DNA from 3 places in the Comamonas sp. DB36 genome. Region 2 is predicted to be linked to each of the others. Evidence: predicted binding sites of a transcription regulator. Region 2 holds the regulator's gene; each other region holds the start of a gene.
The links. Region 2 encodes HrcA, which represses chaperone genes, less so after heat shock. Its sites were predicted from a motif close to TTAGCACTCNNNNNNNNNGAGTGCTAA; they were not measured.

Region 1 (10,445 bases), 1.6 Mb from region 2:
ACCGCCCCGTGGCGCTGCAGGGCCGCTGGCTAGGCTCCCATACGATCTACCTCGACAACCGGCAGATGCATGGCCGTCCGGGCTTTTTCGTGTTGACGCCATTGGCCCTTGATGGGCCCACGCCCGCGGTGGTGCTGGTGCAGCGCGGCTGGATAGCGCGCAATTTCCAGGACCGCACGGCGCTCGCTCCTGTCGATACGCCCGCGGGCCCGGTGGCAGTCGCCGGCAGGCTTGCACTGGCGCCCGCGCGGCTGTACGAAATGGCACCCGGTGCAGACCCTGTTTCCGAAACGTCGCCTATCCGACAGAATCTTGATGTGACCCGGTTTCGCGCGCAAACCGGCCTGCCTTTGCTCGCCATGAGCGTGGTGCAGACGGGGGCCGACAGCGAAGGCCTGCAGCGCGACTGGCCGCGCATCGATGCCGGGGTGGACAAGCACTACGGCTATGCATTTCAATGGTTTGGTATCAGTCTCCTGATGGCGGTTCTCTATGTCTGGTTTCAACTCTTCCGACGCTTCATTCGCCCACGCCAGCAACCCGGCGCCTGAGCGCGCCGCGGCCGAGCCGCTGGGCCTGAGCGTGCACGGCCTGCCTGCGGCGGGCGAGGCGATGCAGGCCCAGCGCACGCGTTCCGGGCGCTGGCAGATGATTGCCGTGCTGCTGGTCTGCGCGGCGCCGGTCATCGCCTCCTACTTCACCTATTACGTGGTTCGGCCCGAAGGCCGGCGCAACTTCGGCGAATTGATACAGCCGCAGCGCACGCTGCCCGATATCAATGCGCGCACGCTGACCGGCGACACCGTGCCGCTGGCTTCGCTCAAGGGCCAGTGGCTGCTGGTCAATGTCGCGGGCGGGCAGTGCAATTCGGCCTGCGAGCAACACCTTTACCTGCAGCGCCAGTTGCGCGAGAGCCTGGGCCGCGAAAAGGACAGGCTCGACTGGGTCTGGCTGATCAACGATGCGGTCCAGCCGCCCGCGGCGCTCGCGCCCGCGATGGCCCAGGGCCAGGTGCTGCGCGTCGATCCGCAGGCCCTTGCCGGCTGGCTGGAGCCGGCGCCGGGCCAGCGCATCGAAGACCATCTGTATCTGGTCGATCCCATGGGCAACTGGATGATGCGCATGCCGGCATCGCTCGACAAAGCGAGCGCCGCGAAGGCCAAGCGCGACCTCGACCGGCTGATGCGCGCGGCCGCCTCCTGGGATAAGGCGGGGCGCCCCGATACCGTCGCCCCTGCCCGCTGAAATGCCGTCCCTTTCTTCTCGAGTTTCCGCATGAGCTTCGCCGCCACCGTTTCCGCCCCGTCGCGCTTTGCGCAGTTCTACGCGCTGACCAAGCCGCGCGTGGTGCAATTGATCGTCTTCTGCGCGCTGATCGGCATGGTGCTGGCCATTCCCGGCTGGCCGGCAGCGCAGCAACTGGTGCTGATGGCTGTGGCCTGCGCGGGCATCTGGCTGGTCGCGGGCGCGGCCGCGGCGTTCAACTGCCTGGTCGAAAAAGGCATAGACGCCAAGATGAAGCGCACGGCCTGGCGGCCCACGGCCAAGGGCCAGTTGTCGGACGGCCAGGCCTTGGCGTTTTCCACGCTGCTGTGCGCGGCCGGCTCGGCAGTTCTCTATGTCTGGGTCAACCCGCTGACCATGTGGCTCACGCTTGCGACCTTCGTCGGTTATGCCGTGGTCTACACGCTGATCCTCAAGCCGCTGACGCCGCAGAACATCGTGATCGGCGGGGCCTCGGGCGCCATGCCTCCGGTGCTGGGCTGGGCCGCGATGACCGGCCAGGTCACGCCCGAGTCGCTGATCCTGTTCCTGATCATCTTTCTCTGGACACCACCGCATTTCTGGGCGCTGGCGCTGTACCGCGTGGAAGACTATCGCCAGGCCGGCCTGCCTATGCTGCCCGTGACCCATGGCAATGAATTCACCCGTTTGCAGGTGTTTCTCTATACGCTGGTATTGTTTGCCGGATGCCTCCTGCCGTTCGTCTTCGGCATGAGTTCCTGGCTCTATCTGGCGGTGGCCGTGGTGCTGGGCCTGGGGTTCTGTGCGTATGCCTATCGGCTGTGGCGCAGCTACTCCGACGCCCTGGCGCGCAAGACCTTCCGGTTTTCGCTGATACACCTGAGTCTTCTGTTCGCCGCACTATTGGCGGACCACTATATTTTTTGAACGACTATGGATAAACGACGTGTATTGAAGTTGTTGCTGGCCTCGGCGCTGGGCACGGGGGCCGCAGGCCTGCTCGCGGGCTGCGGTCGCGAACCCAAGGCCAGTTTCCAGGGAGTGGATGTGACGGGCGCGGAGTACGCGCGCGATTTCACGCTGCCCGATGCTTCGGGTCAGCAGCGCAGCCTCAAGGACTTCGCGGGCAAGGCCGTGGTGGTGTTCTTCGGCTATACCCAATGCCCCGATGTCTGCCCGACTTCGCTGCAGGAGCTGGCCGAAGTCAAGAAGCTGCTGGGCGCCGATGGCGAGCGCCTGCAGGGCATCTTTGTCACGCTGGACCCCGAGCGCGACAAGCCCGAGATGCTCAAGGCCTACATGGAGAGCTTCGATCCCAGCTTTGTCGCGCTGCGCGGCACGCCGGAGCAGACCGCGGCAATTGCCAAGGATTTCAAGATCTTCTACAAGAAGGTCGAAGGCCCTACGCCGGAAAGCTATACGCTGGACCACTCGGCCGGCAGCTATGTCTATGACCCCGCGGGGCGCCTGCGCGTCTACGAGCGCTACGGCGTGGGCCCCCAGGTCCTGGCAGCCGATGTACGCATGCTGCTGGCGGAGAAGGCCTGATCAGATCATTGCGCAGTGATCTTCTGGCTGCGGATGATGTCGCCCATGACCTTGGCGTCGGTGCGTATGCGGTTGGCCAGGCCTTCTGACGAGGTTCCCGCAACCTGCCAGCCCTGGGCGAACAGCTTGGCGCGGATGTCGGGGTGGCGTGCTATTTCGCTCAGCAGCGTGCCCAGGCGCTCGACGATGGGCCGGGGCATGGAGCGTGGCGCGGCGACTGCATTCCAGATTTCCATCTGATAGTTGGCAATGCCGGCTTCCGACAGGCTGGGGTACTCGGGCACCAGCGACGAGCGGCTGGTCGAGGTCACGCCTATCACGCGCAGCTTGCCCGCGCGCGCCTGGGCCGCGGCCATGGCGGGCGGCAGCAGCGCGAGCTGCACCTGTTCGCCGATGATGGCGTTGATCACCTGCGGGTTGCCGGGGTAGGGCACATGCACCGGCGCAATGCCGGCGCGCGCCTTGAGCAGCTCCATGCCGATATGCGCGACCGTGCCTATTCCCGGGCTGCCGTAGCTCCACTTGTCGCCGCTGGCGCGCGCCGCGGCGAAGAACTCGGCGGCCGTGCTGCCCGGTGCCTGGGCCGATGCGGCCAGCGCCAGCGGCGCGGTGGCGATCAGGCTCACGGGCTGCAGGTCCTTGAGCGGGTCATAGGTCGCCTTGGGGTTGATCAGCTTGGCGATGGTCATGTTGCCGTTGATCATCAGCCCCAGCGTATGGTCGTCGGTGGCATGGGCGACGGCGTCGGCGCCGATGTTGCCGCCCGCGCCCACCTTGTTCTCGACCACGACCGGCTGGCCCAGCATCTTGGCCAGCGGCTCGGCCAGCGTACGCGCGACCAGGTCGGGCGACGAGCCGCCCGGAAAGCCGACGATCAGTTTGACCGGGCGCGTGGGCCATTGGGCTGGATCGGCTGCCAGGGCAGGGGTGCAGGCGGCAGCCGCGGCACAGGCCGCCGAGGCCAGCAGCGTGCGGCGGTTCAATCTGGAAATCATGCGGGCTCCTCGGATCATTATTGGAATGGAGTGTCTTTGGCAATCGGCGCGCCATGAAAAAAGCGCACCGCCTGCAAAGGCGGTGCGCCGATTATCCCTGCCGGGAGACTCAGGCGTATTCGGCCAGCGTCTTCTTCATTTTCTTCATCGCCGCCGATTCGATCTGGCGAATGCGCTCGGCGCTGACGCCGTAGACCGCAGCGAGTTCGTGCAGCGTCATGCCGCCCGAGCCGTCATCGTTGACCTTGAGCCAGCGCTCCTCGACGATGCGCCGGCTGCGCTCGTCCAGGCCGCCCAGCGCCAGGCTGATGCCGTCGGTGGCCAGTGCGTCGCGCTGGCGCGACTCGATCATCGCCGTGGGTTCATGCGAACCATCGGCCAGGTAGGCGATGGGGCCGAAGGCGTTCTCGCCGTCATCGGAAGGAGAGGGATCGAGCAGCACGTCGCCGCCCGACATCCGGGTCTCCATTTCGATGACTTCTTCGCGCTTGACGTTGAGCTTTTGCGCGACGGTGTCGATCTCGTGCGGGCTCAGCGTGTCGCGGTGCGTGCTCTCGTCGAGCGCGGCGGCGTCGGCCTTGAGCCCTTGCTTCATCGAGCGCAGGTTGAAGAACAGCTTGCGCTGCGCCTTGGTCGTGGCCAGCTTGACCATGCGCCAGTTCTTCAGGATGTATTCGTGGATCTCGGCCTTGATCCAGTGCATGGCATAGCTCACCAGGCGCACGCCCTGTTCGGGGTCGAAACGCTTGACGGCTTTCATCAGGCCCACGTTGCCTTCCTGGATCAGGTCGCCATGCGGCAGGCCGTAACCCAGGTACTGGCGCGAAATGGCCACCACCAGGCGCAGGTGCGACATCACCAGTCGGCCGGCCGCGTCCAGGTCGCTGTCATTCTTGAGGCGACGCGCGTAATCCTGCTCTTCTTCCAGCGTGAGCATGGGAAGACGATTGACTGCCGTGATATAGGCGTCCAGGTTGCCCAGTGGAGGCACCAGTGCCCAAGGGTTGGTGGGCGCCAAAGTGGTCGTCGCAATGTTTGCGGATGTGGAGGTCATTGAAGTCCTTTCTTCCATATCTTCATATTAGCAGTCTATTGGAGAGAGTGCTAAGGCAGAAGTTCCTTAACCATTGACAACTTGTGCCAACCCTGCGGGGCAATGCCCTCAGGGCGTCGAACCGGTACTCAGTCCAGGCGTGCAAGTGTTAGGTGCTCCGGCACCAGAGCGTGCGACGGGAGCAAGGCCTGTCCATATCCTCAGTCCGTGGAAAGGCAATTGGCATCATCCGACGCCTTGGGAGTGCAGATCTTGGCCCTTCCGGTGACTGCGATCTTGATACGTCGGATCTGGCGGTAGTCGGTGCTTGCATCGCTGCGCGCGATGGTCAACGTGGTGTTGGGCAGGTCGCCGCTTGCGGGACGCGAAAAGCCCGAGCCGTCATATCGCACATAGCTCGGATTGGCCGCCGTGCTGTTGTTGCCCGAAAGCGTGATGTAGGGCGGGGGCGCCTCCTGTTGCATCACCAGGATGTCCTTGGTGCTGTCAAAGGCCATGTCATTGTCGGTATCGACAAACACCACCCAGCCTTTCGCCCAGTCATTGTCGTTGTTCTTCGGCGTCACCAGAGCGAACATGTTGCGCTTCATTGCTTCGGTGCGGGCCGCGTTCAGGGCCGCCAGAAAGCTATTGCTGATGCCGCTCAGTTCTGCATTGCGCAGATATCCCATGAAACTGGGTGCGGCAATGGCCATGATGATGACCAGCAGCGAAATGGTCACCAGCAGCTCGATCAGCGTGAAGCCCCGTCCGCCTGTGCTGGTGGTCGATGAGGCGTGCGGGGCAAATGGCGTCATTTCCAGCAGACACTCGTGTTGTTGCCGGTGCAGCTCTTCACGCCCGTGCTGGTAACGGTGAGTTCCGTGATGGACGGGTCGGTGTAGTACTTGGGCACGCCGAACACCTCAACGCAATTGTTGATGGTCTGGCTGGGGCAGGCACGCGCACCAAGCCAGTACGCGGCACTGCCGCGGGAGTCCCCCGAGAAGGTCTTGAAGGCTACGGCGCTGTCGCCTGCCGTGGCGATGGCCAGGTAAGTATTGTTCTGCGTCATGTACCGCTCCTGCTGCTGCAGCAATTCCATCATTGCCGTGCGGCCTTCGGCGCGGCGTGTCTTTCGCATGTACTCCGCGTAGGACGGGTAGGCTATGGTTGCCAGAATGGAGACTATGGCAACCGTGATCATCAATTCGATGAGCGTAAAGCCTTCAATGTGCCGTTTGTGCTTGGTCATGGTCAATTCCAGGTCTTGTCTTTCAGTTCGCGGTAGTTGTTCAGTTGGCGCCAGCTCAGGCGACCGACCTGCGACGTGGCGGTCTTTGGCTCGGAGACGCTCACGCCTGAAGTGGCGGTGGCGTCGGGATGCACGAACACCCCTTTGTCTGTCTTGACGCGCGCTCCGGTGGAGTCACTGTTCGAGAGCGAAGAGTTCGTATAGAAGAACATCGGCGAGCCCTGCGCACCACTGGACATGGTCGTGACGGTACCCAGGCCGCTGGCCAGATTGGCTTCGTATGAATAGCTCGATCCACCTCCGCAGGCATCCGTGGACGCACTTGGCGGCAGCAGGCTGGTGAAGCGCACGGTCTGCCCAAACAGCGCTGCGGCGCCGATCTGTTTTTCACCGCCCAGGCTGCCGCTCTTGGGATAGTCGATATACCAGCCTGCTTTCTTGTCGGTGGAGTTGCTGTCCCGCGGGCGATTCCAGTAGAACGACTCCACGCTGATTGCACTGTTCGTGATCGAGCCGGCCTTCAGACGCGCGCGGCCGTTGAAGCGCGCTGTGCCGTCCGTGTCGGGTTCAACATCTTTCGATGCGGCGTTGCCGCTGTCATACAGTACGTAAAAAGATTGTGCCTGGGTATTGGAGCCGACCATGTTGTCCTTGGCTTCGAGATATTTGCCGGTGCCAAATGCCAGGATGTAGGAGTTGGAGGGCCCAAACGCAATGGTGGGTACCATGGTGATGGGCTGGACCTTGTTGCTGCTGTCTTTCGCGATGTACATGGGCAACGGAATGGTGCCGTCGGTGTTCTTATAGGACGTCAGTCTCAGCAGGTTCCAGTTGGTTTCGGTGGCGCTCGAGAAGTTGGCCTTGGCCATGTCGAGCTTCCAGAACTGGCCGTGGAGGTCGCCCATGTAGAAGAATTCGACGGCATCCGCCTGGTCGTTGGTGAAATCGAAGTTCACCAGACCGGTGGCCTTGCCGACACCGGTGCCGGTTCCGGACGCATTTACTTCCTGCGTGCCGGTTGCCTCCACGTTGCTGATGGGCAGGCTCACCTTGAAGTAGTTGGTGCCCAGCGACCAGTCGGTGCCTGATGCCTTCGACAGATCCAGCAGGAAGAGCGCAGGCTTGCCGGTGGTGCTGTAGCGGCCAGTGCCGTCATTGACGTAATTGTTGACGCCGCTGGCTACCGCTGCAAACCATTTGTAGGTGGCCGTGGCGGCGCCGGCAGCGCTGGTGCGCAGCTTCACGATGCGTGGTTGGCTCACCACGTTGCCCATGTCTGGATCGTTCTGGTCCGTGAATTCCCAAAGGACCTTGTCGGCCGCAAAGTCGCTCGGGTTGGTCACGTCCAAAGCGAACACGCCTTGCCCGCCGCCGCCAGTGCCCGACACCAGCACGGTTTTCCAGTCGCTGCCTACTTGGGCTTCGGCCACTGCGGGCGGCGCATCGACGTAGCTGGTGTGGCCGGAGGAGTTGTAATTGGTGTTGGTCAGCTGCGAGAGCTTGGGAGCCATCCAGCTGGGGATATATGCGAACAGCTCGTCCATGGTGGTGGAGTTGAATGCATGCAGCATGCCGTCGTTGGCGCCGACAAAGACGGCTTTTGTGCGGTTCTTGTTGGTATCGTAGAACGTGCGATAGGCCGCCGTGTTGTAGCGCGTGGTGGGCGCGGCGGAGTAGGCCGCTGCCGAATTGACGATGTCGCCCAGGCGGGAATTGCGCTGGCGGAAGGTGACGGCTTCCTGTGAGCGATAGCCGCGCAGGAAGTTGAGGCGGTTCTGCCCGTCGTTGTCGGCCGTGGCGGTGGGCGAGGCCTTGTTCAGGTGGGCCTTGAGCGTGTCGCCTATCGTGCTCCAGGTGAACAGGGCTGCCGAGCCGCCCGAGCTGGCCGCGCTTTCTAGCCCGACAACGATCTTGCGTCCGCTGGTTTGCGTGTCGGTGAGTGCGTCGAGACGCGCCGCGGCGGAGACCGCCGATGCCGCGTCGCCCACCTTCACATCGCCGTTGTCGCTGACCTTGATGGTGTTGCGCTTGATGTCCCCGGACCAGCGTTCCGTATTGAAGCTGGCGGTGTAGTAATACCCGTCCGTGGTGGACAAGGTGTTGGTGGACGCTGCTGGCGAGGAAATCGTATTGCTGGCCTTGGCCGCGGCGAAGAAGATGTCGTCCAGCGAGCGCAGGAACTTGTCTGCATCGCTGACCAGGAAATAGGTCTTGGCCTCGCCCGGATCGGTTTCCTTCTCCCAGTTGCGGGCGTCGTTCGACGACTCATACGGGTTGCCGGTGCCGGTCACATCGTTGAAGCCGCCGTACTTGGCCGCAAGGAAGAAGTGGGTCCGCCGGCGGGCCGTGGCATCGTTGTTGGCGCTGTTTTCGTTCACGTCCACCACGTAGGTGGTCACTCGCATGCCGGGGCGGCGCTTGGCTGTCTCCGTCCAGTCCCTGCCGCGGATGTCATGCGTATGCGCCCAGTAGGCCATGCCGGCCATGTAATACGACGACTTGCCGCCAGAGCCTATGCTGAGGCTGTCCAGGTCGGCCAGGCCGGTGTTCTTGATCGTTGTGGTGTTGCTGGTGACCTGCGAGTCGCCACGGCCGTCAAGGTATCTGATCGCTTGGTCCGCCTCGAAGCCGCCCACGACACGAGTCCAGTCCTTGAAGTTCGGAATGTTGTTCGCCAGGCTGACTTCGGCGGTTCGATCGAAGTCGGAATTCGAGATGATCGAGTTGCCGGGGATGGAGCGGTCGGCGTGGGTGTTCACATCGCCGATCAGCAGGACGCTGTTGCGCAGGCAGGCGTAGTTCTTGTCGCTGGAGCCACCGTCGAACGGGTCGGTCCAGCTCGCGTACACGGGAAATCCCGCACGCCTGGCGTCATTGGCCGTGAGACCGGAAACCGCTTGCGGCGTTGGCGCCAGGCCCTGCAGATAACGCAGACTTTCGTAATACAGCTCGCTCACCGGATCGTTGCCCTTGTAGGTACCGGGCGTGCCCGTGCGTCCAAAGGTGTTCAGGTAATTCATCACCCCGCTGATGCCCTCCGTGGCATCCCGCGGATTGGCAATGAAAACGCCATTGTCAGGGTTCCATTCGCGGTTCGGGTTCAGATCCACCGAAGGGTCACCGTTGGCGTCGTAGGTCTTGGGTCCGACATAGGTCATGGGCGCGCGCAGCACTCCGCCGTAGCGCTGGTCGCCGTTGTCCATCAGGTAGCCGAAAGCCGCGAGGCGGATGCGGTCGCTGTACTTCTGCATGTTGCCCACGGGCTTGTAGTTGCCGTTGGGGTAGCGCTGGCACACGGAGGCGCGCGAGTCGGTCAGGGCGCCGCCCGATGTACTGCAGGCCTTCACCCGAACGTAGAGCGCTTCTTCCCCCCCTATGGTCTTCATGGGGGTGGACAGCGCCGTGTTTGTAGCCTTGTAGTGGCAGCTTTTGCCCGCGCCTGACGCCGGGTCCTCGCCCCACTGACTGTTGTTGCATGCGATGCCGTTGGTGACCAGGCGGCGATGCCACTTCTTGCCGCTGCCGTAGATGACTTCCGCCGTTCCTGTGAACGTGCAGGTGGCGTTTTCCGCGGCGCATTGCGTGTAGCCGTTCGGCATGTTCGAGTTGGTCTCGCGCTGGAGTATCGGACCCATCACGGCGGCGGAGTCATTGCAGGCATCTGCTCCCGCTTTGGTTGCTGCCGTACCGTTGCTGAAGATGTGAATTCGATTCAGGCAGTTGCTGATCCGCACGGTATTCGTATCGCCGCTCGTGAAGAACTCGGCAGGCAGCGCCTGCCGCGCGACGGCGTTGGAGAGATTCTTGCGCGGAAAGTAGGAACCATCGTCGTAGAAGTTGCTGGGAATTACTGCGCGCTGCAGGATGGTCGAGGACTCGGAATCCTCGATCCGGTCGCCGCCCGTCAGGCCCAGGCGCATGATGTCGATGGACGAGGCTGCAGCCCAGTTGAGGAAGTTGCCGCTGAAGCCTGCTCCGCTGCAGCTGTGGGTTGCGGCATCGGAGGCCGCGGACCGCGTGAAATGCTTGGTCGTGGACGCTTTGTCGTAGCTGTAGCAACTCAACGGATCGAAGTAGCCCTGGTAGGAGGTGGCCGGAGCATAGGTGCCGCGGTAGGCTGCGCCCACGGTAGGATGCTCGACCGATATGGCCAGCGTCAGCGTGGGCTTCTGGCCCGAACCCTGCGCATACAGCGGGTCAGCGCTCAGCGCGATCGCAGTGATGTTCGGCGGACTGCTTTGGCTCAGTGAATGAACCGCGTAACCTATTGACAGGGGGGCGACAATTGCAAGCGCCCATCGAGCCAGGCGCACACGAGGCAATAGTTTCATGGTCACTCCGGGATCATTCTTTGCGGAAAAGTATTTGC
Region 2 (10,445 bases):
AGGGCCTGGGCCACGGTCATCTCGCCTTGCACGCCCGGGCTTTGCCTGCCCGCCGTATCCGCAGTGAACAGCGACAGCATGATCCCGGCCTCGACGCCGAAGCGGTTGAGCGTGGCCGTCAGTGGTCCGGCGGGAATGTCATAGCGCTGCGTTGCCGCGGCCTGGGCATGGGCGCATGGCGCAGCGATCAGGCAGGCTGCCGCGGGCAATGTCAGCACCATCGGGCGCAGGGCGAAGGCCAGGCGCGTGGCGCGCAAAATCGGGTGGTGACCCATGATGTTCTCTCTGTCTGTAAGGGGTGGTCGACGAAATGCCGCGCCATGCATGGCGCTTCACCTCCATTGCCCCGCGAGATGGGAAAAGTGATCAGCAAAGGTCCCAGAAATTACCGCGGCTGCACGCTGACCCAGTAACGCGTGGCCGTGCGCAGGGCCAGGGGCTGGGTTGCCAGCAGCATGTCGAGCACGCGGTCGGTGTCCGCGAGCGGGTAGGTGCCGCTGATCGGCAGGCGCGCGACCACGGGATCGCACCCCAGATAGCCGGGGCGATGGCGCGCAAGCTCCGCGAGGAACTCGGCCAGCGGCATGTCCTGCGCCACCAGCATGCCGCGCGTCCAGGCGATGGCGCTGGCGTCGGCCGATTCAACCGTCTCTGCGTGCTGCGCATCAAAGCGCACCTGCTCCCCTTTGGAAAGAATGAAGCGGCGCGCCGGGCTGCGCTGCGGCGTGATTTCCGTCTGTCCTTCGAACAGCATGACCTGGGTGCTGCCCAGGCCGCGCTCGCGCACGCCAAAGCGCGTTCCCAAAGCACGGATGCGGCCATGGCGGGTTTCGACCACCAGCGGCTGGGCAAGCGCGGTCGAGCCCGGCGCCGTGGTCACGAGGATCTCGCCGGCGCGCAAGCGCAGCAGGCGCCAGCGCTCGTCGTATTGCACGTCCAGCGCACTGCGGGCGTTGAGTTCCAGCTGCGTGCCGTCGGGCAAAGTGATGGCGCGGCGTTCAGCCGTGCCCGTGCTTTCATCGGCGCCGGCCAGCCAGACGCCCGAAGTTTCGCCCTGCGCCTGCCACGCCAGCGTGCCCGCCCCGGCGCCGCTGAACAGCAGCAGCGCCAGATTGCGCAGCGCCACGCGCCGACCGCGCCCTGCGCTGCGCGCCGCATGCGCCAGGGCCGCGCTGGCCGCAGTTCCGGCTAGCGGCTGCAGTTGCAGTCCCATGGCCTCTATGCGCTGCCAGGCGCGCTCGTGGTCGGCATGCGCCTGGCGCCAGGCCTGCAGGCGCTGGTTCAATTGTCCGCGCGCGTGCGCAGTGAGTTCGTCCGACTGCAACTCCACCAGCCAAAGAGCGGCCTGTTGCTGCACCGCGGGCGCAATGGCGGCGCTCATGCCGCGGAATCGTTCAGGAAGCAGACCTGCACCACGGCCCGGGCGATGTAGCGCCGTGCGGTCGGCAGCGACACCCCCAGCTCGACGGCGATATCGGCCTGCCTCATGCCCTCGATCTGCGACAGCAGGAATGCCTGGCGCACGGGCAAGGGCAGTTCGCCCAACAGCCGGTCGATCTCTACCAGGGCTTCCAGCACGATGGCGCGCTGTTCGGGCGAGATCGCAGTGGGTTGCGGCTGCAGCGCCAGCGTCTCCAGGTAGGCCTGCTCGATGGCGCGGCGGCGGTAAAGATTGGCCGCGAGTCCCTGCGCAATGGTGACCAGCATGGCGCGCGGCTCACGCAGCGCACGGATCTCCTGTACGTCGCGCCCCATGAGCCGCAGATAGGCGTCCTGGGCCAGATCGGCCGCGTCGAAGGCATTGCCCAGCTTTCTGCGCAGCCACGCCTGCAGCCAGCGGTGATGATCCGAGTACAGCGTGGTGATCTCGCGGCTGACTACGCTGTCGAGAGCGGGCATAAGGGAAGGATTGGGCGGATTGCAAAGCCTGACGAACGCTGCGAGCGCCATCAGTAATAATTCTTATTTGCATTTTAGCGCCGCATTTCAACGATGCGCAAAGCAGCCCAAGGAACTGCCGCACAAACGCCCCCTGGCTGGCGAACGAGGCCCGGACTGCACCGGCCATCTGCGGCGCGAAACGCGGGCAAGAGGCAAAGGCAGGCAGTCCGTTCGACAACTGCGCCATTGCTGCGGGCGGAATCGGCAAATCCGCGCTGGCGACAGGCAAAAAAAAGCCAACCGCGAAGGTTGGCTTTTGCCCAACCCGCAAGGGTTGGATTTTTGGTGGGCCTCCCGTGAGTCGAACACGGCACCAACGGATTATGAGTCCGCTGCTCTAACCAAGCATGAGCTAGAGGCCCTTGACTGGGCGCCTGAATGCACAAGGCATTTCAGCAAAACTCGACTATTGTAGAGCCTATCTGCGATGACTCAAGGCATTGGTGACCAGCTTCGATGTGATATCGACGATCTGGATCATCTTGTCGTAGTGCATGCGCGTCGGGCCGATCACGCCCAGGGTGCCGACGATCTTGCCGTCGACTTCGTAGGGCGCGCTCACGATGGACAGTTCCTCGAACGGCACGACATGGCTTTCGCCGCCGATGTAGATGCGCACGCCCTCGGCCTGGCTGGAGATGTCGAGCAGGCGCAGGATCTGGGTTTTCTGCTCGAACAGGTCGAACGCGCGCCGCAGGTGGTCCATGTCGCTGGAGAAGTCGCTCACGGCCAGCAGGTTGCGCTCGCCCGAGATCACCACATCGGCCTCGTTGCTCTGGTCTTCGCTGCCCACATTGACGGCCGCCTGCATCAGCGCCGCGACTTCGCCGCGCAGCAGTTCGACTTCGCCCTTGAGGCGCTCGCGCACCTGCTCCATGGCCAGGCCCGCATAATTGGCATTGAGGAAGTTCGCGGCCTCGACCAGCTGCGACGAGGTGTAGTCGACTTCGGTGAAGATCACGCGGTTCTGCACGTCGCCCTCGGGCGAGACGATGATCACCAGGAAACGTTTTTCGGACAGCCGCACGAACTCGATCTGGCGGAACACCGAAGTGCGCTTGGGCACCATCACCACACCGACAAACTGCGACAGGCTCGACAGCAGATGCGCCGCGTTGGCGATGACTTTCTGCGGTTGTTCGGCCGGCAGCGCGGGCGCGTGGAAGTCGTCGCGCTGCACTGTCAACATGGTGTCGACGAACAAGCGGTAACCTTTGGCCGTGGGAATGCGGCCCGCCGAGGTGTGCGGGCTGACGATCAGCCCCAGTTCCTCAAGGTCGGACATCACATTGCGTATCGTCGCAGGCGACAATTCAAGGCCCGAGGCACGCGAAAGCGTGCGTGAACCTATGGGCTGGCCGTCGGCGATGTAGCGCTCGACCAGCGCTTTGAGTAACAACTTGGCACGGTCATCGAGCATGTAGTGATTTTAATGATGTAATTTCAAAATGACGTCTAAGTTCCGCCGAGTCGCACTGATCGGGAAATACCAGTCGCCCGCATCCAGCAGCGCCAGCCCCGACAGCGCACGCCACGCGCTGCAGGATATTGCCAGCTTTGTCAGCAGCCAGGGATGCGAAGTCATTGTCGACGCCGAAACCGCCAGAAACGCGGGCATACAGAATTACCGTTCGATGGATGTCGACGGCCTGGGAGCGCACTGCGACCTGGGCCTGGTCGTCGGCGGCGACGGCACCATGCTGGGCATAGGCCGCCACATGGCGCGCTACGGCACGCCGCTGATAGGCATCAACCAGGGGCGCCTGGGCTTCGTCACGGACATCCCGCTCGAAGATTACCAGACCACCCTCACGCCCATGCTCCAAGGGGAATACGAGGAAGACCTGCGGCCCATGATCCTGGCGCGCGTGATGCGCGGCGATCAGCTGGTGTTCGAGGCGCTGGCAATGAACGACGTCGTGGTCAATCGCGGTGCCACATCGGGCATGGTCGAGCTGCGCGTCGAAGTCGGCGGCCACTTCGTCGCCAACCAGCGCGCCGACGGCCTGATCATCGCCACGCCCACGGGCTCGACAGCCTATGCGCTGTCGGTCGGCGGGCCGATGATGCACCCGTCGATTCCCGGCTGGGTCATGGCACCGATCGCGCCGCACACCTTCTCCAACCGCCCCATCGTGCTGTCGGATGCGACCGAAGTCGTGATCGAAGTCGTCGGCGGGCGCGATGTCAGCGCCAATTTCGACATGCAGTCGCTGGCCTCGCTGCTGCACGGCGACCGCATTCTGGTGACCAAGGCCGAGCATTCGGTGCGCTTCCTGCATCCCAAGGGCTGGAACTACTTCGCCACGCTGCGCAAGAAGCTCGGCTGGAACGAGGGAGTCAACTGAGATGGGTCTCAAACGCATTGCGCTGCGCGACTTCGTCATCGTCCAGGCGCTGGACCTCGACCTGCATGGCGGCTTCACGGCGCTGACCGGCGAGACCGGCGCGGGCAAATCCATTCTGATCGACGCCGTGCAGCTTGCGCTGGGCGCGCGCGCCGACGCCGGCGTGGTGCGCGAAGGCGCGCCCCAGGCCGATATCTGCGCCGAGTTCGAATGCCCGGCGCGGCTCAAGCCCTGGCTGGAACAAGGCGGCTTCGCGCTCGAGGACAGCCTGCTGCTGCGCCGCGTGATCGACGCCCAGGGCCGCAGCCGCGCCTGGATCAATGGCGCGCCGGCCACGGCCACGCAGCTGCGCACCGTGGGCGAGCAACTGCTCGACATCCATGGCCAGCACGCCTGGCAAAGCCTCACGCGCCCCGACGCGGCGCGCGAACTGCTCGACGCCTATGCCGGCCTGCAGACCCAGCCGCTGCGCAATCTCTGGACCGTGTGGCGCAATGCGCGCCAGGCGCTGGAGCACGCGATTGCCGCGCAGGACACCTTGCAGCGCGAACGCGAACGCCTGCAGTGGCAGATCAGCGAAGTCGAAAAGCTCGACCCGGGTGAAGACGAATGGGAAGAGCTCAACGCCCAGCACACGCGGCTGTCGCATGCCCAGGCGCTGCTCGACACCGCGCAGGGCGCGCTGTTCGCGATCGAGGACGATGAAACCGGCGGCCTCGCGGCGCTGGGCCGCGCGCACAGCGACCTGCAGGACCAGGAGCACCTGGACCCCGAATTCAAGGAAATCGCCGAAGTGCTGGCCTCGGGCCTGGCGCAGATCAGCGATGCACGCCACTCGCTGCAGACCTATCTGCGGCGCACCGAACTCGACCCCGAACGGCTGGCCGAACTCGACAGCCGGCTGTCGCTGTGGATGCAGCTAGCGCGCCGCTACAAGCGCCTGCCGGCCGAACTGCCGCAGCTGTACGCAGGCTGGAAGGAAGAATTGCGCCAGCTCGACGCCGTGGTCGACATCGCGGGCCTGCGCGCCCAGGTCGATGCGGGCTATGCCGCCTACGAACAGGCCGCCAAGGCGCTGTCGCAGCAGCGCGCCAAGGCCGCGCCCAAGCTGTCGCGCGCCATCACGCTGGCGATGCAGGGCCTGGGAATGCAGGGCGGGCGCTTCGAGGTTGCGCAGACCGCGGCCGACGAACCCGGCCCGCACGGCATGGATACGCTCGCGTTTCTGGTTGCCGGCCATCCCGGCGCCAGCCCCAAGCCCATAGGCAAGGTGGCATCGGGCGGCGAGCTCTCGCGCATCTCGCTGGCGATCGCGGTCACGACCAGCGAACTGGGCGAAGCCTCGACGCTGATCTTCGACGAAGTGGACTCGGGCGTGGGCGGGGCCGTGGCAGAAACCGTGGGCAAGCTGATGCACAAGCTCGGCCGCGATCGCCAGGTGCTGGCCGTGACCCATCTGCCTCAGGTCGCGGCCTGCGCCGATCACCATCTGGTCGTTGCCAAGAAGCGCGACAAGCAGGCCACCACGAGCACCGTTACCGCGCTCGTGCCCGAGACGCGCGTGGCCGAAGTCGCGCGCATGCTCGGCGGCGAGCGCCTGTCCGAAACCACCATGGCACACGCGCGCGAAATGCTGCAGCAAGCGACCGTGCCGGCGCGCAAAGGTTGATGCATGTCACTTGAAATCGTGTTGGTCACCGGCATGTCCGGTTCCGGAAAATCCGTGGCGCTGCATGCGCTCGAGGACGCAGGCTACTACTGCGTCGACAACCTGCCGCCCGAGCTGCTGGCCTCGTTCGTCGCGCTCGAGCATGCACACCATGGCAACCGCGTGGCCATCGCCATCGACGCGCGCAGCGCCACCGGACTGCCGCAGCTGCCGGCGCAGCTGGCGCTGCTGCGCAGCCAGGGCGCGGTGGTGCAGTCGCTGTTTCTCGACGCCACCACCGGCACGCTGGTGCGGCGCTTTTCGGAAACCCGGCGCCGCCACCCGCTGTCGGGCGACGAGCTGCAGCATGGCCGCCGCGCGCTGGTGCAGACCATCGAATGGGAGCGCGAACTGCTGGCCGACCTGCGCGAGCAGTCGCAGGTGATAGACACCAGCACCATACGGCCGTCGCAGCTGCAAAGCTATGTGAAGAGCCTGGTGACCCTGCCCCAGGGACAGATGACGCTGGTGTTCCAGTCGTTCGGTTTCAAGTACGGCCTGCCGGCCGACTGCGACTATCTGTTCGATGTGCGCATGCTGCCCAATCCGTACTACGACACCGAGCTGCGGCCTTTTTCGGGCAAGGATGCGGCAGTGCAGGCCTTCCTGCGCCAGCAGCCCGAAGTGCAGCAGATGCAGCAGCAGATCGCGCAGTTCTTCGAGCACTGGCTGCCCTTGCTCGAGCAGAACCACCGCAGCTATGTCACCGTGGCCATTGGTTGCACCGGCGGCCACCACCGCTCGGTCTACCTGGTCGAACAGCTCGCCGCGCATTTCGGCAAGGACTGGCCCACGCTGACCCGGCACCGGGAACTCGACGCGCGCACTCCCGCCGCGGAAATCTAGCCTTCGCGCTCGAGCAGCTTGCGGACTGGCGCGGGCAGGCCCATGTCGGTCCACTGGGCGCGCGTATACCAGTCATCGGCTTCGGGCTCGGCCGTGCCTATGCGTGCCACCACCGCATGCAGGTGCAGATCGCGGTGCGTGAGCACATGCAGGAAAGCGGGCTGGTGCTCCAGCTGCACGCCGCCCTGCGGCCAGCGCGCCTGCACGGCGGCTTCGAGCGCCGCCGCATCCTCGAACACCGGCGGGCTGTAGAGCCCGGCCCAGATGCCCGTGGACGGCCGCTTGGCCAGGCCTATGCGCCCGGCGCTGTCCTGGGCCACGAGCAGCCACCACGACTGGGAGCTGCGCTTGAGCTTGCGCGTGCGCACCGGATAGTCCTCGGGATTGCCGGCGCGCGCCGCGCGGCACTGGCTTTGCAGCGGGCACAGCAGGCAGGCCGGCTTGCGCGGCAGGCACAGGCTCGCGCCCAGGTCCATCATGCCCTGCGTGTAGCGCGGCATCGCGTCCTGCAGATCGAGTTCGCGCGGATCGGGGCACAGCTCGGTGGCCAGATCCCACAGCGTGCGCTCGTTGCGCGCCACGGCCAGATCGGCATCGAACGCCAGCACGCGCGTGAGCACGCGCCGCACATTGGCGTCGAGAATCGGCACGCGCTCGGAAAAGCAGAACGCGGCAATCGCGCCCGCGGTCGAGCGGCCTATTCCGGGCAGCGTCGCGAGTTGCTCGGCGGTCTCGGGAAAGCGCCCGCCGTGCAGCGCCATCACGGCCTTTGCGCACTTGTGCAGATTGCGCGCGCGGCTGTAGTAACCCAGGCCGCTCCACAGCGCCAGCACCGCGTCCTCGGGCGCGGCCGCAAGGCTGGCGACATCGGGAAACTGGGCGAGAAAGCGCGGGTAGTAGCCGAGCACGGTCGCGACCTGGGTCTGCTGCAGCATGATCTCGGAAAGCCAGACCCGGTACGGGTCGCGCGTTTGCTGCCACGGCAGATGATTGCGGCCATGCGAGGCCTGCCACTGCACGACGGCAGCGGCGATCGAGGAAGTCGTCAAAATCAGATTACCGATGTGGGGTCTTGTTCTGCAGGCGTTGAATGCGGCGCGGGCGGCACGGGCGGCTCTAACAGCTCCCGGCACAGCTGGGCCAACTGCTCGGTCAGCGCCGCGATCTCCTGCTCGGCGGCATCGATTTCGGCGATGCGCTCGACCAGGCTGCTGGCCGCGAGCTGGATGCGGTCCACCGCTTCTATGCGGCGCGTGAAACTGCGCTTGCGCTCTTTCCATTGTGCATCGAGTTGCACCATCGCCGATTGGCTCCACAGCGAGAGCTCCTGGCCGGCGGCGCCAAACACGCCCGCGAGGCGCTCGGCCAGCGCGCGGATCAGGCGCTGCGAATAATCTGCGCGCGCGAGCTGCAGCGCATGGCCCAGGCCCAGGTAATGCAGGTAGCCGCGCTCGATCTGCGCCAGGTCGCGCGCCAGATCCTGCAAGGGCCAGGACGCGGTCGCCTGCAGCGAAAAGCCGAACTCGGCATTGAGCGCGCGAAACGAGGCGACCACCATCTGCTGCAGTTCGCCGGCATCGACCAGCACCTGGTCGACCGCGGCGCGCAGCTGTTCGAACGTCGCGACATAGGCCTTGCGCGCGCCGAGCTTGAGGCCGCCGCGCGCCAGCGACTCGCGCAGCGGCGCGAGCCTGGCCTCGATCGCGGCCGCGCCCAGCGACTGCAGCACGCTCTGCAGCGTGCGCGCCTGCACGCTGCGCAGCGCCTGGATGCGCGCCGCGCTGGCGTCGAACTCCGTCTGCTCCTGCTCTATGCGCGCGCGCATGGAGACGATCACGCTGGAATTCTTGCCGCGCAGGCTGCGCAGCTCGGCCATCTGGTCGTCGAGATCGCGCCGGCGTATCGTGAGCCGGCGCACCACTTCAGTCTGCAGATGGGCGACGCCGGTGGCGACGGCCGCGCGCAGAACATGCTGGCGCTGGCCCATGATGCCTTCTGACAGCGCCTGCTCGAACGCCATCAGACCGCTGGCGCGCAGCAGCGCGTCGTCGGCGGCGATCTTCGCGACCAGGCCTTTTTGCGCCGACACCGCGAGCACGCGCTCGAGCGACAGGCCCAGCGTCTGCGCCGATATCGCGCGCTGGCGCTGAATCTGCGCATGCACCTGCTGGCCGGTGCTGAGCCGGTCCCACAGCGTATCGATCTTGTTGAGCACCACCAGCCGCGACAGATCGCCGCTGTCGCTGGGCGCGAGATGCGCGCGCCAGACGGCCAGGTCGGACTGCGTCACGCCGGTGTCGGCGGCAATCAGGAACACCACCGCATGCGCCTGGGGAATCAGGTTCACGGTCAGTTCGGGCTCGGCGCCGACGGCGTTCAGGCCGGGCGTGTCGAGAATCACCAGCCCCTCGCGCAGCAAGGGGTGGGGCAGGTTGATCAGCGCATGGCGCCACATCGGCACTTCGACCAGGCCCTGTTCATCGAGCACCGGCTGCTCGTTGGGATGGGCTTCATCCTGCCAGAAGCCCCAGGCGCGGGCCTGGGACAGCGGCACGCGGCGCGTTTCGGCCACCTTGGCGAGCATTTGCGCGAGCTGCGCGCTGTCGTCGACATCGAGCGGCCACTGCTGCCAAGCTTCGGGCCGCAGCCGCCATTCGGCCAGGCTGGGCGCATGTTCGCGGGTTTCCACGGGCAGCAGGCGCAGGCAGGGCGCCAGCCCTTCGTCCCAGCCCAGCTCTGCCGGACACATGGTGGTGCGGCCCGCGCCCGCGGGCATCAGGCGCCGGCCGTAGCCCGCGAAGAACACTGCATTGATCAGCTCGGACTTGCCGCGCGAGAACTCGGCGACGAAAGCCACCGTGACCTTGTCGCCGCGCACCTGGGCCTGCAGGCGCTGCAGGCGCTCGTCGACCGCCGCGTCCAGCAGTTCGTGGCCCGAAAGCCATTCGCGCAACTGATGCAGCTGCCGTGCGAAATCACGGCGCCAGCTGCCGTGCTGATCGAACTGCGCATTGAATGGTGTGGACAACTTGGCTCTCCCGCGGATGTACTGCGGACAGGGCGCCCGACTTCACAAAATATATAGCAAGTGCCAACCAACGATACGCGGCACCTGCCCATGATACCGGCGTGACCCTGGCCCGGGACGGCAAGCCTGCGGCCGTCCGGGGCTGCTCAAAGCTTCTGGCAATAAGTGCAGTAGAAAGTGCTGCGCTGCCCCTGGCGCAGCATGCGCAGCGGCGCCGCGCATTGCGTGCAGGGCAGGCCTTCGCGGTCGTAGACCTGGGCCTGCAGCTGGAAATGCCCAGGCATGCCGTGGGCATTGGAGAAGTCCTTGAGCGTGGTGCCGCCCTGCTCCACCGCGGCCGCGAGCACGCGGCGTATGGCTTCGTAGAGCCGCAGCGCGCGCCGCGGCCCTATGGTGTTGGCCGGCGCCAGCGGCGAGATGCGCGCCGTGAACAGCACTTCGGAGGCGTAGATGTTGCCCACGCCGACCACCAGCTTGCCGCCCAGCAGCAGTTGCTTGATCGGCGTGCGGCTGGCCTGCAGGCCGGCGTAGAACGCCTTGGGCGCAAACCCATCCTCGAGCGGCTCCATGCCCA
Region 3 (10,445 bases), 160 kb from region 2:
ACGTCCGAGCACCGCGGCGCGGTGCTGCTGGCGCTGGCGCTGGCGCTGCTGGCAATCACCGTCGGCGACCTTCTGGCCGAACGCGGCCTGACGCGCCTGGCGCAGCGCGTGCTGCCCGGCGGCCGGCTGCGGCGCTCGCTGCTGGTCATCGCCATCGTGGCCGTCAACATGGCGGTGGTGGCGCTGGCATTGCAAGGCTTTCTGCAGACGGTGAAAGCGCGCGCCGACTTCGGCCCGCTGTCGAGCAAGCTCGTGGCACTGGTCGACGAATCCGTGCTCTACATCGTCTACGTGACCAGCCTGGGCCGCGCGCTGCTGGCCAACGCCCGGCCGTCGTGGCGGCTGCCGCCGCTGTCCGATGCGCTGGCGCTGCGGCTGCGGTCCTTTCCCTGGCTGGTGGCGCTGGTCGGCGTACTGGTCTGGGCGCCCACCCAGGTGGCAACCATCTCCGAACTCAGCCTGCCCGCGCTGCGGGCCTGCCAGGGAATTACCGCGCTGGCGCTGACGCTGCTGATCGCCGCCACGCTTACACGCCTGCGCATGCCGGCGCAGGACAGCGCCGAAGCGCCCGCGCCGCGCCCGCTGTGGGTAGGCCTGGGGCTGGGCCTGGTCACGCTGTCGCTGCTGGGTGTGGGGCTGCTGGTCGCGATCGGCTACATCAGCGTCGCGAGCCTGGTCGCCACGCAACTGGCGTGGACCGGACTGGTGGTCATCAGCTTCTATGTGCTGTTCCAGTTCGCCGAAGACCTGTCCATGGCGCTCGTCTCCTCGCGCGGCGACTTCGGCCAGCGCCTGCAGAAGAACTTCGGCTTCGCGCCGGCCACGCTGGACCAGGCTGCCGTGGTGCTGTCGGCGCTGGCGCGCGTGCTGCTGTTCCTGTACATGCTGATCGCGCTGGGCGCGCAGCTGGGCACGCGGCCCGACGAGGTGCTGCAGCAGACCGACCGCATCCGCGCCGGGCTCACCATAGGCGAGTTCCAGATCAAGCCGGCAGCGATCTTCAGCGCGCTGGCCGTGCTGGTCGGCGGCTTTGTCGCGCTGCGTGTGTTCCGCAACTGGCTGCGCGAGCGCTATCTGCCGACCACCACGATGGAGCCGGGCATGCAAAGCTCGCTGTCCACGCTGCTCAACTATGTGGGCATCGTGCTCGTGGTCGCGGCCGGGATGTCGGCCTTGGGCATAGGCATCAACCGCATCGCCTGGATCGCCAGCGCCTTGTCGGTGGGCATAGGCTTCGGCCTGCAGGCCATCGTGCAGAACTTCATCTCGGGATTGATCTTGCTGGCCGAGCGGCCCGTGAAGGTCGGCGACTGGGTGGTGCTGGGCACGACCGAAGGCGACATCAAGCGCATCAATGTGCGCGCCACCGAGATCCAGCTCGGCGACCGCTCCACCGTCATCGTGCCGAACTCCGAGTTCATCACCAAGACCGTGCGCAACATGACTTTGACCGCGACCGAGGGCCGGGTGCTGATCCGCCTGCCGCTGCCGCTGTCGACCGACGCCAAGCGCGTGCGCGAGCTGATGCTGGCCGCCTGCCGCGCCCACCCCGGCGTGCTGGAATCCCCCGAGCCCTCGCTGAGCCTCGAAGGCATAGAGAACGGCAGCCTGATCTTCCAGGCCATCGCTTATGTCGCCAGCCCGCGCCTGGCCAGCGGCGTGCGCAGCGATCTGCTGTTCACCATGCTCGACGACTTCAGGAACGCCGGCCTGCCGCTGGCCGTGCCCACGATGATGATGGCCAGCGCGCCGCCGGCGCCGGTCTGAGGCGCCAGGAGCAGCGCCGGCGTCGGAAGGTGTAGCGCATTCCCAATTGCACCTTGCGCGTGGGCGCCCAAGCGGATGTACCGCACTGTCGGTGTTGAGCCACAGCTGCGTGCCATCGGCCAGCGTGAGCTGGCGCTGCTCCCCTGGCATGCGCCTTGCCCGCCGCCAGCCAGGCCTGCTGCAAGCAGCCATGGTGATCGGTGCAGAGCGCGGTGACTTGCGTGTTGAGCGAGCTGGGAGCAGATGACATGGCGTGCGCACCAGTCACAACATCGTCGGCCCATTTTTCACGAACAAGAATCACTATCATTTGATAGTCATCCCCCCCGGGGGAACCCGGCAATCCGCAGTGTCTTGCAGCAAAACACTTGAAACCGCGAAAAATGACCGTATGATTAGCACTCATTGGGGTCGAGTGCTAACAGCACCCAGCCCCAGACGCTTTCGAATGCCGCGCACCGCGAGGCTGTTGTTCAAACCTGTTGATATTTGGAGATGTTATGCAACTTCGTCCCCTGCACGATCGCGTGATCGTCAAGCGCCTGGAAAACGAAACCAAGACTGCTTCCGGCATCTTTATCCCCGACAACGCCGCAGAAAAGCCTGACCAGGGCGAAATCCTGGCCGTCGGCCCCGGCAAGAAGAACGACAAGGGCGAACTGATCGCACTGAACGTCAAGGTCGGCGACCGCGTTCTGTTCGGCAAGTACAGCGGCCAGACCGTCAAGGTCGATGGCGACGAACTGCTGGTGATGAAGGAAGACGACCTGTTCGCAGTCGTCGAGAAGTAAATCTTCTCTTTCCCAGCATTCCAGTTAACTGAATTCGGAGAATCAAAATGGCAGCTAAAGACGTAGTTTTCGGTGGTGAAGCTCGCGCCCGCATGGTTGAAGGCGTGAACATCCTGGCCAACGCGGTCAAGGTGACCCTGGGCCCCAAGGGCCGCAACGTGGTGCTCGAGCGCTCGTTCGGTGCTCCTACCGTGACCAAGGACGGCGTGTCCGTGGCCAAGGAAATCGAACTCAAGGACAAGCTGCAGAACATGGGCGCCCAGCTCGTGAAGGAAGTGGCCTCCAAGACCAACGACATCGCCGGTGACGGCACGACGACCGCTACCGTGCTGGCCCAGGCCATCGTGCGCGAAGGCTCCAAGTATGTCGCCGCTGGTCTGAACCCCATGGACCTGAAGCGCGGCATCGACAAGGCTGTGACCGTTCTGGTCGAGCAGCTCAAGGCCCAATCCAAGGCCACGACCACTTCCAAGGAAATCGCCCAGGTCGGTTCGATCTCCGCGAACTCGGACGAGTCCGTGGGCCAGATCATTGCCAATGCAATGGACAAGGTCGGCAAGGAAGGCGTGATCACGGTTGAAGAAGGCAAGAGCCTGGACAACGAACTCGAAGTCGTTGAAGGCATGCAGTTCGACCGCGGCTACCTGTCGCCCTACTTCATCAACAACCAGGAAAAGCAATCGGCCATCCTGGACAACCCCTTCGTGCTGCTGTTCGACAAGAAGATCAGCAACATCCGTGACCTGCTGCCCACGCTGGAGCAAGTCGCCAAGGCCGGTCGTCCCCTGCTGATCGTTGCCGAAGACGTCGAAGGCGAAGCCCTGGCGACGCTGGTTGTGAACACCATCCGCGGCATCCTGAAGGTTGTGGCTGTGAAGGCTCCTGGCTTCGGCGACCGCCGCAAGGCCATGCTGGAAGACATTGCCATCCTGACGGGCGGCAAGGTCATCGCTGAAGAAGTCGGCCTGACGCTGGACAAGGTTACGCTGGAAGACCTGGGCCAGGCCCAGCGCGTCGAAATCGGCAAGGAAAACACCATCATCATCGACGGTGCTGGCCAAGCTGCTGAAATCGAAGCCCGCGTGAAGCAGATCCGCATCCAGATCGAAGAAGCCACTTCCGACTACGACCGTGAAAAGCTGCAAGAGCGCGTGGCCAAGCTGGCCGGCGGTGTTGCCGTGATCAAGGTTGGCGCTGCCACCGAAGTCGAAATGAAGGAAAAGAAGGCCCGCGTTGAAGACGCACTGCACGCTACCCGTGCAGCTGTGGAAGAAGGCATCGTGGCCGGCGGCGGCGTGGCTCTGCTGCGTGCCAAGCAAGCCGTGGGCGAGATCAAGGGCGACAACGCCGACCAGGACGCCGGCATCAAGCTGATCCTGAAGGCCATCGAAGCTCCTCTGCGCGAAATCGTCGCCAACGCCGGTGGCGAACCGTCGGTCGTGGTCGATGCCGTGCTCAAGGGCACGGGCAACTTCGGCTTCAACGCCGCCAACGACACCTACGGCGACATGATCGAAATGGGTATCCTGGATCCCACGAAGGTCACGCGTACTGCTCTGCAGAACGCCGCTTCCGTCGCAGCGCTGCTGCTGACCACCGAGTGCATGATTGCCGACGCTCCCAAGGCTGACGCAGGTGCCGACATGGGCGGCATGGGCGGCGGCATGGGTGGCATGGGCGGCATGGGCGGCATGGGCATGTAATTTCCTGCAAGGGAAATTGCGGTCCGGCAGGTCGAAAGACCTGCTGCCACCAGCAACAAAAAACCCGCAGTTCGCAAGAACTGCGGGTTTTTTGTCGTCAGTGCCAGCCGCTGCTAAGGCAGATCGGCGGCGATCAGGCGCCGCATCAATCCTGCCGTCGACGCATCGACATCCTGCCAGTCGCCGCGCTCCTGGCGGTCCGCGAGGTTGCGCGCCAGGTTCTTGCCCAGTTCCACGCCCCACTGATCGAAGCTGTTGATGCCCCAGATCGCGCCGGTGACGAACACCCGGTGCTCATACAGCGCGATCAGCGCGCCCAGCGAGGCCGGATCGAGCTGCTGCAGCAGCAAAAAGCTGCTCGGACGGTTGCCGGGACAGTATTTCTCGCTCGACTCCTGGCGGCGTCCGACCATCAACGCCTGGGCCTGGGCGACGGCGTTGATCAGCAGGCTGTGCTGGTGCGCGCCCAGGTACTTGCCGCCGCCGCGCATGGCGATGAACTCGACGGGAATCACATCTGTCCCCTGGTGCAGCATCTGGAAGAATGCATGCTGGCCATTGGTGCCCGGCTCGCCCCAGACCACGGCCGAAGTCGCCACGCCCACGGCTTGTCCCCGGGCATCGACGCGCTTGCCGTTGCTTTCCATCTCCAACTGCTGCAGATAGGCCGTGAGCCGGCGCAGGCCGTGGCTGTAAGGCGCGATGCAGCGGCTGCCGAAACCGTGGAAATTGCGATACCAGATGTCGAGCAGGCCCAGGCGCACGGGAAGATTGCGCGCCAGCGGGGCCGTGACGAAGTGCGCATCCATCGCATGCGCGCCGGCCAGCAACGCACGGAAATGCGCGGCGCCCACGGCGATCGCGATCGGCAGGCCTATCGCCGACCACAGCGAATAGCGCCCGCCGACCCAGTCCCAGAAGCCCAGCGTGCGGCTGATACCGAACTGCGCTGCGGCTGCCACATTGGTCGTCAGCGCAACGAAATGCTCGGCAATCGCGCATTCGCCGTTCTGCGTTCCGCCATTGGCCAGAAACCAGGTACGGGCGGAATGTGCGTTGAGCATGGTCTCGGCCGTGGTGAACGACTTCGAGGCCACGAGGAACAGCGTGCTTTCGGGGCGCACGCGCGACAGCACATGGCCCAGCTCGTGGCCGTCGACATTGGAGACGAAATGAAACCGCTTGTAGGGGCTGCACCAATCTTCGAGCGCATTGACCACGACTTCCGGTCCCAGATGCGAGCCGCCTATGCCGATATTGACGATGTCGGTGATCTCGGGGCGCGCGCGCACCTGCTCGGCCAGCGCAAGCATCGCGTCCAGCGTTTCATGCACCGCGTCCAGCGCCGTGCGCACCGCAGCCGCCATGGGACGCTCGCGCAGCAGCCCGCCGTCGCGCGGCATGCGCAGCAGCCAGTGCATCGCGGCACGCTCTTCGGAAGTATTGATGAGCGCGCCGGCGAACATCTGGTCGCGGCGTTGCGCCAGACCGCACTCCTGTGCGAGGTTTGTCAGCAACTGCTGGGTTGCGGGCGTGATGCGGTTCTTGGACAGATCAGCAAATACATGCGGCGCCTGCTGGCTCAGCGCCGCGAGGCGCTGGGGGTCGGCGGCAAAGGCCTGGACGATATCGAATTCCGCCATTTCCTCCTGGTAATGGCGTGCCAGCGCCTTCCAGGCCGCGGTCTCATGGCACAACACTGTCATCCTAGGCAGCCGCCTGTTGCATCAGGGTTTCGAGCTGCAGCGTGTCGGCGACAAAGGCCCGGATGCCTTCGGCCAGCTTCTCGGTCGCCATCGCATCGGCATTGAGCGCCAGGCGGAAACCCGGTTCATCGTAATGCAGCGCGGGCAGGTCTAGCGCCTGCGCCGCTTCGGGCACGAGCGCGCGCTCCAGGGTCGCATCGCTGGCAGCGAGCTTGGCCAGCAGATCGGGGGCGATCGTCAGCAGATCGCAGCCGGCCAGCGCCGTGATCTGCCCCAGGTTGCGAAAACTCGCGCCCATGACTTCGGTGGCGATGCCGAACTTCTTGTAATGCGCATAGATAGCGCGCACCGAGCGCACACCCGGGTCGTTGGCTCCGGCCATCGCGGCTTCGTCCCAGGAAGCGCCCGCCTGCTTCTTGTACCAGTCGTAGATGCGACCGACAAACGGCGACACCAATTGCACCCTGGCCTGGCCGCAGACGACCGCCTGGCACAGCGAGAACATCAAGGTCAGATTGGTATGGATGCCGCGCTGCTCGAGGCGGCGCGCGGCTTCGATGCCTTCCCAAGTCGCAGCGATCTTGATCAGCACCCGGTCGATATGCACGCCTTCGGCCTGATAGAGCTCGACAATGCGTTCCGCCCGGGTCACGGTGGCTTCGGTATCGAACGACAGCCGCGCGTCGACTTCGGTCGAGACCCGGCCCGGCACGAGTGCCAGGATTTCACAGCCGAAGCGCACCAGCAGCCGGTCCATGATTTCGTCCAGCGGCCGGCCACGGCGCTGCACCACCGTCGCCTTGAGCAGTGGCGCATACTCTGGCATCTGCACGGCCTTGAGGATCAAGGACGGATTGGTGGTCGCATCCTGCGGCAAATATTGTGCAATCTGGCGAAAATCGCCGGTGTCCGCCACCACGGTGGTGAACTGTCGAAGCGCGTCGAGCTGACTCATGACCTGTTCCATTCTTGAAAAGCACCTGTCTGACACGATGCTGTAGCCTTGTTATCTTACAAGCAGCGGCCACCGCACTGCGCCAGCACCCGCGAGCAGACACAGCACGATACAAATGCGCAGTGTAGGCGCAGCCATGCAGGGGCCGGCCAAGGCCCGCAACTGCGGTTACATTGACGCACGCAGCGCTTACCGCCCAGGACTTCCATGTTAGATCGCATCACCGCCTCCCTGCCTTCCCTGGCCCCGGCCGAACAGCGCGTGGCGCGTCTCGTGCTGGCCGACCCGCAGGCCTTTGCGCAACTGCCGGTGCGGCTGCTTGCCGAGCGCGCCCATGTGAGCAAGCCGACTGTCGTGCGCTTTTGCCGCAGCATGGGCTATGACGGCCTGGCCGACTTCAAGGTCAAGCTCGTGAACAACGCCAACGAAGGCGTGCCCTTCATTCACCGCAGCGTCGACAGCGATGACAAGACCGGCGATGTGCTGGTCAAGGTCGTCGACAATGCCGTGGCCGCATTCCTGCAGTATCGCAATGCCGCGCGCGTGCCCGACCTCGAACGCGCAGCGCTGGCCATCGTCAGCAGCTGGCAACAGGGGCGGCGCATCGAGTTCTATGGCGCCGGCAATTCGGGCATCGTTGCCCAGGATGCCCAGCACAAGTTCTTCCGGCTGGGCGTGACCAGCCTTGCGAGCAGCGACGGACATATCCAGGTGATGAGCGCCACGTTGCTCGGACCGGGCGACTGCGCGTTGATCATCTCGAATTCCGGGCGCACACGCGACCTCATGGATGCGGCCGACATCGCGCGCGAGCGCGGCGCGACCACGATTGCGATCACGGCCAGCGGCTCGCCCCTGGCCCATGCCTGTGACATATTGCTCGCCGCCGACCACCCCGAAGGCTACGATCGCTACAGCCCCATGGTCTCGCGGCTGATGCACCTGCTGATTATCGATGTGCTCGCCACCTGCGTAGCGCTGCGCATCGGCGAGCCATTGCAACCCGTGCTGCAGAAAATGAAGGACAGTCTGCACGCCAAGCGATATACCTGAGCAGCAAAACAGCAGGGGTGCCTATATTCGATTATTCATGCATCGAACATAGGCACCCCTGCCAAAAAACCTCTGAATACGCAATATATCCCGGGCAAATCCCCTTGCGGGGATTTATCAGGATTAGAAGCGGTGGCGCAGGCCGGCAGTGATGCCGGTGCGATCACGCGCGCGGCTGGTCGGGTCCAGCACAATATTGGTTCCGCCCTTGATCTTGGTGTAATCCACACCGAAATAGGCATCGGTACGCTTGGAGAAAGCATAATCAGCCACGGCAACAATGAAGTTGGCCTTGCCGTTGTCTGCTGCCACCGGGCTGCCCGACTGCTTGGCATGGTAGTAATGCAGGCCGGCATTCAGCTGAGGCGTGACCTGGTAGCCGAAACCGATCTTGGCCATCTGGCGCTTGTCGGCCGCGCCGCGCGTGAAGCCGCCGTTGGTGTCGCCGCCCCACATGCCGCCGACAATCGCCGAATCGACCGGTCCAGGCGTGCCCTTGAGTTTGTTCACGCCGTAGCCGAGATTGAAGTACAGCGCATTCATGCGGTAGGATCCACCCAGGGTCCAGGCATCGACCTTGGCGTTCTGCGGCAGGTCATAGTTTTGGTAGCCCACACCCGCAGAAATGCCGTTGGCCGAATAGCGCAGATAGCCGCCCGCGGTCTTCGCGCTCGCGCCGCTCACGTCCTTCTCATCGAACGAATACTGCAAGGCACCGCGCACGGCGCCGAACTCGGCCGTGTACTTGAGCATGTTGTTGGCGCGCGCGCCCAGCGACATGCCGATTTCAGGCTTGTAGGCTTCCATGTAAGGCGAGTAGGGGAACGACGAATAGGTCGAAGTCACCAGATCGAACAGCACGTTGTACTGGCGACCCATGGTCAGCCGGCCCATGCCGCCTTGCAGACCCAGCCAGGATTGCTGCCAATAGTTGGCGGTTGCCGTCGATCCCGAATCGGTCAGGAAACGATTTTCCAGATTGGCAATGGCCTTGAGGCCGCCACCCAGGTCTTCGGTCACATTAATGCCCCAGCGGCTTTGCGACATGCCGCCACCAATCATTTTGGTCAACGATGAGTTTCCGCCTACGCCTTCATTATTGGTATGACGCACTGCAGCATCCACAATACCGTACAGCTGAACGCTGCTGGTGCCCTGCTGGGCGAATACGGCAGGGGTTGCAACCACCAAGGCGGCCAATGCGATGGCATTTTTCACAAACGATTTTTGCATGCTGCTGTCTCTCTTTATGAATAAAAGTGTGGCTGGGAGAATCCATTCTAAGTACCCACTTTTATTGCGCCTAGATAGCAGTGCAGCATCACAACACAGGTTTTCCCTGCAGGATTTTCCCTAGATAGCAGTTTCCCTCTGAGCGAAAACACCATAAAAAAAGCCAGTCCGAAGACTGGCTTTTTTGATTTCTATGAAAAGCTGAGCGAACTCAGCCCATCATTAGAACGAGTGGCGCACGCCGACTTGCACGCCGGTTTGCTTTTCGTTGGCTGCGGAAGTGGTGTTGATACCCTTCGACTGCAGACCCAGAGCCGAGCCGTCCTTGTTCTTCAGGTAAGCAACGGTGCCGTACACAGCAGTGCGCTTCGACAGGTTGTGCACGTAGCCCAGCGACAGTTGGTCGGCTTCGCCGTTGATTGCCTTCTGGTCGTAGCGTGCGTATTGCAGCTTGACTTCGCCAGCGCCGCCGACAGGTGCCGACACGCCCAGAGCGTAGTTGTTGAACTTGCGGTCAGCACCAGCGTTGTACGAGTACTCTTGACGCTGAGCGATACCGATCAGCTTGGCCACGCCGAAGTTGTACGAAGCAGCCAGGGTCAGGGCGTCACGGTCGCCAGCGCCGCGCGTGCCGGCACCGATCACGTTCAGGCGGTCATACGACACTGCAGCGCTGATGGGGCCGTTGTCATACGACACGTTGCCGCCGACGTAACGACCAGCCTTGCCGGTGGTTTGTTCGTCGAAACCGTAGCTCACGCCAGCCTTGAAGCCGCCGAAGTTAGGCGTGTAGTAGCTGATCAGGTTGTTCGAACGGATGCCGTTTTCGTCACCGTTGGTGGCAGCAGCGCTGTCCCAATTGCGCCAGCCGGAGAATTGGCCGATGCCGGTTTGGCTGAACAGATCGTACGAGCTGGTCTTGTTGTAGCCTGCAACCAGGTCACGACCCAGGCGCACTTCACCGAAGTTGCCTTCCAGGCCAACGGTCGAACGACGCTTGAAGTTCAGGCCATCAGGATTGCCGCCGTCAGCGAAAACTTCGCCTTCGAGCCAGAAACCAGCCTTCAGACCGCCGCCCAGGTCTTCCACGCCGCGGAAGCCGATACGGCTGGTAGCGTTGCCGCTGGTGCCCACGCCGAACTTGTTGTCGCCAGCTGCATTGACGTTGTCAACGTAACCAACGCCGGCATCGATGATACCGAACAGGGTCACGGAGGATTGGGCCATGGCGGCGCCG

Region 1: the regulator HrcA is predicted to act here: its motif matches at 4,870-4,896, upstream of rpoH (RNA polymerase sigma factor RpoH).
Region 3: the regulator HrcA is predicted to act here: its motif matches at 2,163-2,189, upstream of ACSVDO_RS03160 (co-chaperone GroES).

What each region holds. Positions count from the first base shown of each region.
Region 1 covers NZ_CP196631.1:3,670,152-3,680,596, reverse strand. The annotation lists gene ACSVDO_RS17235 (SURF1 family protein) at 1-551, shown strand, start outside; gene ACSVDO_RS17230 (hypothetical protein) at 493-1,245, shown strand; gene cyoE (heme o synthase) at 1,276-2,172, shown strand; gene ACSVDO_RS17220 (SCO family protein) at 2,179-2,793, shown strand; gene ACSVDO_RS17215 (Bug family tripartite tricarboxylate transporter substrate binding protein) at 2,799-3,788, opposite strand; gene rpoH (RNA polymerase sigma factor RpoH) at 3,898-4,842, opposite strand; gene ACSVDO_RS17205 (GspH/FimT family pseudopilin) at 5,043-5,639, opposite strand; gene ACSVDO_RS17200 (type IV pilin protein) at 5,636-6,076, opposite strand; gene ACSVDO_RS17195 (pilus assembly protein) at 6,079-10,407, opposite strand; gene ACSVDO_RS17190 (pilus assembly PilX family protein) at 10,421-10,445, opposite strand, start outside.
Region 2 covers NZ_CP196631.1:821,434-831,878, reverse strand. The annotation lists gene ACSVDO_RS03990 (TonB-dependent siderophore receptor) at 1-275, opposite strand, end outside; gene ACSVDO_RS03985 (FecR domain-containing protein) at 386-1,381, opposite strand; gene ACSVDO_RS03980 (sigma-70 family RNA polymerase sigma factor) at 1,378-1,899, opposite strand; tRNA gene ACSVDO_RS03975 (tRNA-Ile) at 2,225-2,303, opposite strand; gene hrcA (heat-inducible transcriptional repressor HrcA) at 2,360-3,361, opposite strand; gene ACSVDO_RS03965 (NAD kinase) at 3,390-4,289, shown strand; gene recN (DNA repair protein RecN) at 4,291-5,958, shown strand; gene rapZ (RNase adapter RapZ) at 5,962-6,843, shown strand; gene mutY (A/G-specific adenine glycosylase) at 6,840-7,892, opposite strand; gene ACSVDO_RS03945 (dynamin family protein) at 7,895-9,871, opposite strand; gene mutM (bifunctional DNA-formamidopyrimidine glycosylase/DNA-(apurinic or apyrimidinic site) lyase) at 10,018-10,445, opposite strand, start outside.
Region 3 covers NZ_CP196631.1:659,118-669,562, reverse strand. The annotation lists gene ACSVDO_RS03165 (DUF3772 domain-containing protein) at 1-1,767, shown strand, start outside; gene ACSVDO_RS03160 (co-chaperone GroES) at 2,268-2,558, shown strand; gene groL (chaperonin GroEL) at 2,606-4,261, shown strand; gene pgi (glucose-6-phosphate isomerase) at 4,375-5,967, opposite strand; gene tal (transaldolase) at 5,969-6,922, opposite strand; gene ACSVDO_RS03140 (MurR/RpiR family transcriptional regulator) at 7,130-7,975, shown strand; gene ACSVDO_RS03135 (porin) at 8,099-9,208, opposite strand; gene ACSVDO_RS03130 (porin) at 9,431-10,445, opposite strand, start outside.